DNA from 3 places in the Pantoea vagans genome. Region 2 is predicted to be linked to each of the others. Evidence: predicted binding sites of a transcription regulator. Region 2 holds the regulator's gene; each other region holds the start of a gene.
What was found. Region 2 encodes PurR, which represses purine synthesis genes. Its sites were predicted from a motif close to CANGCAAACGTTTGCNTG; they were not measured.
Positions count from the first base shown of each region.

Region 1 (2,269 bases), 1.3 Mb from region 2:
GGGATGAACTCGCTTGCCGCCTTGCCATGGCTCGAATAACTTGGGGAGGATTGTTGTGTTTTTGCCAAAAAAAAGCCGACTCTTTGGCCGGCTACTCAAATGCTATTTTTCAAATAATGCGAATGCATATTCTGCCTGCAGATGCAGGCCGGGCGTTATTGGCGCAGGCAATTTGTTCACGGCCAGCGCGGAGAAACCGGAGCGTACTGGAGTACGTGAGGATTTCGAGCACTGCCCGGGAGCAAAGTGGCAAGCAAAATAGCCCGGAGCGATCATTACTTGGTTCCGAAAATCTTGTCGCCAGCGTCGCCGAGGCCGGGGATGATATAACCTTTTTCGTTTAACCCCTGATCGATTGACGCGGTATACAGCTCAACGTCCGGATGCGCTTTTTCCAGCGCGGCAATCCCTTCAGGTGCAGCGACTAATACCAGCACTTTAATGCTGTTGCAGCCGGCTTTTTTCAGCAGGTCGATGGTGGCAATCATTGAACCACCGGTCGCCAGCATCGGGTCAACCACCAGCGCCAGGCGCTCTTCGATGTTGGAGACCAGTTTCTGGAAGTACGGGACCGGCTCCAGCGTCTCTTCATCACGGTACACACCCACCACGCTGATACGCGCGCTTGGCACGTGCTCCAATACACCTTCCATCATGCCCAGTCCAGCGCGCAGAATCGGGACAACGGTGATCTTTTTGCCTTTGATTTGATCGACGTCGACCGGGCCATTCCAGCCTTCGATGGTCACGCGCTCGGTTGCCAAATCAGCAGTGGCTTCATAAGTCAGCAGGCTGCCGACTTCCGAGGCCAGCTCGCGGAATCGTTTGGTGCTGATATCATGCTCACGCATCAGGCCCAGTTTATGTTTGACCAGCGGGTGTTTGACTTCCACGATCTTCATGATTGTTCTCCCGGAATTGAGTTGAGCTAAAAAAAAATCGCCGGATTATACCGCCTTTTTGTCGCTGCGCCACTTGTCATTGGTCAATGGCTTAGCGCAATTTGCTCAATCATAAGAATTAACGAAAAATCAGCGCCGCGCAAAGCGGCGAGAGATGGGACTCGCAAACGTTTGCCTGCACTGGTAGAATTAGCGCGCTTAATTTTTGCCACCAACCGCAATTCGCGTGGGGACTCCGCAGTGACCGACAAAACCTCTCTCAGCTACAAAGACGCCGGTGTTGATATCGATGCTGGTAACGATCTGGTTGACCGTATCAAAGGCGTAGTAAAGAAAACTCGCCGCCCGGAAGTCATGGGTGGATTGGGTGGCTTTGGCGCGCTCTGTGCGCTGCCGCAGAAATACCGCGAGCCTGTGCTGGTCTCTGGAACCGATGGCGTCGGCACCAAGCTGCGTCTGGCGATGGACCTCAAGCGTCATGACAGCATCGGTATCGATCTGGTTGCGATGTGTGTGAACGATTTGATTGTTCAGGGCGCTGAGCCACTGTTCTTCCTTGACTACTACGCGACCGGCAAACTGGATGTGGACACCGCATCAGCAGTGATCACCGGCATCGCCGAAGGTTGCTTGCAGTCAGGCTGTGCGCTGGTCGGCGGTGAAACTGCTGAGATGCCAGGCATGTACCACGGTGAAGATTACGACGTGGCCGGGTTCTGCGTTGGCGTAGTAGAGAAATCAGAAATCATTGACGGTTCGAAAGTGCAGGACGGCGACGTGCTGATCGCGCTGGGTTCCAGCGGCCCGCACTCGAACGGTTATTCCCTGGTGCGCAAAATTCTGGAAGTCAGCCAGACCAATCCAGAAACCAAACAGCTGGATGGCAAACCACTGGCCGATCACCTGCTGGCACCGACCCGCATCTACGTGAAAAACATCCTGAGCCTGATCGAACAGGTTGATGTTCATGCGATTTCTCACCTGACCGGTGGCGGCTTCTGGGAAAACATTCCTCGCGTGCTGCCAGACAACACCCAGGCGGTGCTGGACGAGAAAAGCTGGCAATGGCCGTCCGTATTCAGCTGGTTGCAGCAAGCGGGCAACGTGAGCCGTCACGAAATGTACCGTACCTTTAACTGCGGCGTGGGCATGATCATCGCGCTGAGCCCGGCTGATGCCGATAAAGCGGTACAGCTGATGAGCGACGCAGGCGAGAAAGCGTGGAAAATCGGTGTGATTAAAGCCTCTGACTCTGAAGAGCGTGTGGTTATTAATCCATGAAAAAACTGGTTGTACTGATCTCCGGCAACGGAAGCAATCTTCAGTCCATCCTTGACGCCTGCGCAAGTGGGCGTGTTAACGGCAGC
Region 1 is NZ_CP011427.1:950,998-953,266, reverse strand. It holds gene upp (uracil phosphoribosyltransferase) at 276-902, opposite strand; gene purM (phosphoribosylformylglycinamidine cyclo-ligase) at 1,143-2,183, shown strand; gene purN (phosphoribosylglycinamide formyltransferase) at 2,180-2,269, shown strand, end outside.
Region 1: a site for PurR is predicted at 1,063-1,080, ahead of purM (phosphoribosylformylglycinamidine cyclo-ligase). Genes of this name have one in related genera too.

Region 2 (2,269 bases):
AATTTATTCAGTCACCGCGGACCGGTAAAGACATTCAGATTAGTGCGTTGGGTGAGGATTACTGGGAGAAGCATTATGTTGGTGCACGCCGCATGATGACGCCGAAAACCATTCGTTAGTCGTTGCGCAACGTATAAAAAAAGCCGGATGCTTTCACAGCACCGGCTTTTTTTATACGCTTTTGTTTAATGCAGGATGGCCGTAAAGCTGAACGCAATAATCATTAACAGTGCGCCAACCGTGGTCATCAGGGCCAGCTTCAGATCTGTACTCATCACTACTCCTTAGTCACACTTTTATTAGGGTTAAAACAATTTTCGCACAGCGTCAGGCAAAAATCTCGTGTTATCCGCGCCAGCTTGCTAGAATCGCCGCCTTTCGTTGCGCAACCCATTTTGCGCATGCTGTATTTACAGCCTGCTGAAGCGATTTTTCCTGCCTGAACAGGCAGCGTTGACCCAAATTTTCGGGTGCAAAACCCTTCGCAGACGCAAACGTTTAACAATATACTTATCAGTACGTTGCGATAAGCCGGGGAGTACCTTTTTCATGGCCACAATTAAAGATGTAGCAAAACGCGCGGGTGTCTCCACCACCACGGTTTCGCATGTCATCAACAAAACGCGTTTTGTCGCAGAAGAGACGCGTAACGCCGTTTGGGAAGCAATTAAAGAATTGCACTATTCCCCCAGCGCCGTTGCGCGCAGTTTGAAGGTCAATCACACCAAGACATTGGGATTGCTGGCGACTTCAAGTGAAGCTCCCTACTTTGCTGAGATCATTGAAGCGGTTGAGAATCACTGCTTCGAGCGCGGCTACACATTAATCCTTGGCAATGCGCACAACGACCTGCAAAAGCAGCGTGCTTATCTCTCGATGATGGCGCAGAAGCGCGTCGATGGTCTGTTGGTCATGTGCTCCGAATACCCAGATGACCTGCTGCAAATGCTGGAGGAGAATCGCAATATCCCGATGGTGGTGATGGACTGGGGTGCTTCGCGCGGTGACTTTACCGATACCGTGCAGGACAATGCTTTCCATGGCGGTTATTTGGCTGGGCGCTATTTGATCGAACGTGGTCACCGCGATATTGGCGCGATCCCGGGACAACTTGAACGCAACACGGGCGGTGGACGCCACGCTGGCTTCTTGCAGGCAATGAATGAAGCCGGGGTCACGGTGCGGCCAGAGTGGATTGTGCAGGGTGATTTTGAACCCGATTCAGGCTATCAGGCGATGCAACAAATCTTGAATCAGAAACAGCGTCCAACTGCCGTATTCTGTGGTGGCGATATCATGGCAATGGGTGCGATTTGCGCAGCCGATGAGATGGGCTTGCGCGTCCCGCAAGATATTTCCGTGATCGGGTACGATAACGTGCGCAACGCGCGCTTTTTCACACCAGCGCTCACCACCGTGCACCAACCGAAGGCTGAGTTGGGTGAGAAAGCGCTCGAAATGTTGCTGGATCGCATCACCAGCAAGCGTGAAGAGCCACAAACGATTGAGGTTCAACCGACCTTGATTGAGCGCCGCTCCGTTGCCGATGGCCCATTCCGCGACTATCGCCGCTAACCTCGCGTTTCGCTGAGCCATTCGTGGTTCAGCGTCTCTGCATCACCCAGATAAGCCAGAAGCCAATCCAACGCGGGTGATGCTCGCTGCTCTGACCAACTGACACAGCAAGGGCTGTCAGGAAACGGCTGCGGCAGTGGCAATTCCACCAGCGTGCCTTGATCCAACAGTGGCCGCGCTAAATGCCCTGGCACCATGCCGACACACAATCCCGCCTGCAAACAATCCATTCCGGTTTCCCACTCCGGCACCACCAAACGCCGCTGATTGTCCAGGGTCCAGGTCATACGTCTGGGTAATGCGCGAGACGTATCTTCCAGCACCAGCGATGGCCAGGCACGCAATATTTCATCATTTAATTCTGTATTGTTGACCAACGGATGATCGGGACTGACAACGCAACGCCAGTTTAAGGCCCCCATATCCTGAAAGGCGAAACGCCCGCCAACCGGAACCGCCTGCGTTGCGCCAATAGCGACATCAACACGCCCGTCGGCCAGCGCATCCCAGACACCGTTGAACACTTCGTAGCTGATAATCAGCTCCATATCCGGGAAATGACGGTAAAAATCTTTCACCAGTTGTCGGGTGCGCTGGGGTTTGACGATGCAGTCCACCGCGATGCTCAACTGTCCGCGCCAGCCGTTCGCCAACTGTTGGCACTGCCTGCGCGTTGCAAGCATTTTTTTGATAA
Region 2 is NZ_CP011427.1:2,213,130-2,215,398, forward strand. It holds gene LK04_RS10280 (C40 family peptidase) at 1-119, shown strand, start outside; gene LK04_RS20550 (YnhF family membrane protein) at 186-275, opposite strand; gene purR (HTH-type transcriptional repressor PurR) at 550-1,575, shown strand; gene punR (DNA-binding transcriptional activator PunR) at 1,572-2,269, opposite strand, start outside.

Region 3 (2,269 bases), 1.9 Mb from region 2:
TGTACGGTGCGGATAAATGCACTGCCCAGCTTTTTGCGCAGATGATGAATATGCACTTCCACCGCATTGCTGGAGACATCGTCATCCCAATTGTAGAGTTTTTCCTCCAGCTGACTGCGCGTTAGCACGCGGCCAGGGTTGCGCATAAACAGCTCAAGCAATGCCAGTTCGCGACTTTTCAAACTGATGGCTTCACCCTCAAGCCAGACGCTGTGGCTGGCCGGCGCCAGCACCACTTTGCCGTGTTTCAATTCAGGCTGCAGCTGCCCATGGCGGCGGCGAATCAGCGCCTGCAAACGTGCGGCGACTTCGCTGAGGGCAAAGGGTTTGCAGAGATAGTCGTCTGCACCAAGCTGTAACCCCTGAACACGTTGATCGAGGGCGTCACGCGCAGTGAGGATCAGTACCGGCACATCCGCGCCCTGCTCACGCCACTGACGCAGGATCTCCAGACCATCGCGTTCCGGCAGCGAAAGATCCAACACCACCGCATCCCACGGCGCGGCCGCCAGCGCCTGATAACCTGCTTCGCCGGACACGAACCAGTCCACGCTGAAGCCGAGTTTGATTAAGCCCACTTTCAGGCCATCACCAATCAGCGTGTCATCCTCAATCAACAAAATGCGCATGCCCTTCTCCTCTTCTGCTTGGGTGGTTATACGAAGCAGAACCCCGCTTGTACAGTGCAAATCGCTGCAAATCACCTATTTTTTCTCTTTAAGATCCTGTTAAGAACCTTATGGTGAAATGGCTCCTGACTTCCGCACATTCATGGAAAAGAGGTGAAAAATGAAAAAGAGTGCAGCGATCTTAGCCATTGTGATGTTGGCCGCCACGCCCGTTCTGGCCGCGCAACAAGGTGGGTTTGTGGACCCCAATGCGCCGAAAACCCAGGTTCACGCCGGTGGATTCCAGGCTGACAACACCAGCGTTGTGACGGTGAAACAAGCCGAAGAGATGAAAGACGATAGCTGGATCACCGTGCGCGGCAATCTTGATAAGCAAATCGGTGATGAAGACTATTTGTTCCGCGACAGCAGCGGCACCATGAAAGTAGAGATCGACCACAAGCGCTGGCATGGTCAGACCATCACGCCGAAAGATCAGGTCGAACTGACGGGTGAACTGGATAAAGACTTCAACGCCATTGAGTTGGACGTTAAACAGGTTCGCAAACTGCCATAACACCCTCCAGAGCCGCTTCAGCGGCTCTTTTCTTTTTCCAAAATCAAATTTTATCCGGTACAAGCGAAACGTTTCGATGGCGATCACATTTCCGTGATATCGCCATTGAGTTGCCCTGCGCATTTAATACACTCCCAATCAGCGAAACGTTTCGCTGTGGAGTGGAAGAAATGAAAAAAGGTCGCTTGTTAAACGCTGAAGTCTCTCATGTGATTGCCCGCCTGGGGCACACCGACACGCTGACGATTGCTGATGCAGGCTTGCCGATCCCGGCCGGTCCGCAGCGTATCGATCTGGCGTTGACGCCGGGAACCCCCGAATTTTTGCAGGTGGTTGATGTTGTCACGCAGGAGATGCAAGTCGAAAGCGCCCTGATGGCGGAGGAGATCAAGCAGCACAATCCGCAGCTTCACAGCGCACTGCTCGCCGTGCTCGATGCCTTGCAACAGCACCAGGGGAATATCATCACCATTCGTTACACCAGCCATGAACAGTTCAAACAACAGACTCAGCGTAGTCAGGCGGTCATTCGCAGCGGAGAGTGCTCTCCGTATGCGAATGTCATCCTGAGCGCTGGCGTGACCTTCTGAGGCCGTTATGCAACCGTTATTGCAACTCAAAGGGATTGAAAAGTCGTTTCCTGGTGTAAAAGCGCTGAATGGTGCCTCGCTGGCCGTTTATCCGGGCCGCGTGATGGCACTGGTCGGGGAAAACGGTGCGGGTAAATCCACCATGATGAAAGTGCTGACTGGCATTTACAGCATGGATGCCGGTTCGCTGCAGTGGCTGGGTAAGGATGTGGCTTTTTCTGGACCGAAAGCGTCGCAGGAAGCGGGCATTGGTATCATCCATCAGGAACTGAACCTGATTCCGCAATTGACCGTGGCAGAGAATATTTTCCTCGGTCGCGAATTTGTTAACCGCTTTGGCCGTATCCAGTGGCAACGGATGTATGCCGAGGCGGACGCTTTATTACATCGCCTCAACTTACGCTTCAATAGCCATAAGCTGGTGGGCGATTTATCGATTGGCGATCAGCAAATGGTTGAGATTGCCAAAGTGCTGAGCTTCGAGTCACAGGTCA
Region 3 is NZ_CP011427.1:4,135,688-4,137,956, forward strand. It holds gene qseB (quorum sensing response regulator transcription factor QseB) at 1-629, opposite strand, end outside; gene LK04_RS19095 (YgiW/YdeI family stress tolerance OB fold protein) at 790-1,185, shown strand; gene rbsD (D-ribose pyranase) at 1,356-1,775, shown strand; gene rbsA (ribose ABC transporter ATP-binding protein RbsA) at 1,783-2,269, shown strand, end outside.
Region 3: a site for PurR is predicted at 1,325-1,342, ahead of rbsD (D-ribose pyranase). Genes of this name have one in related genera too.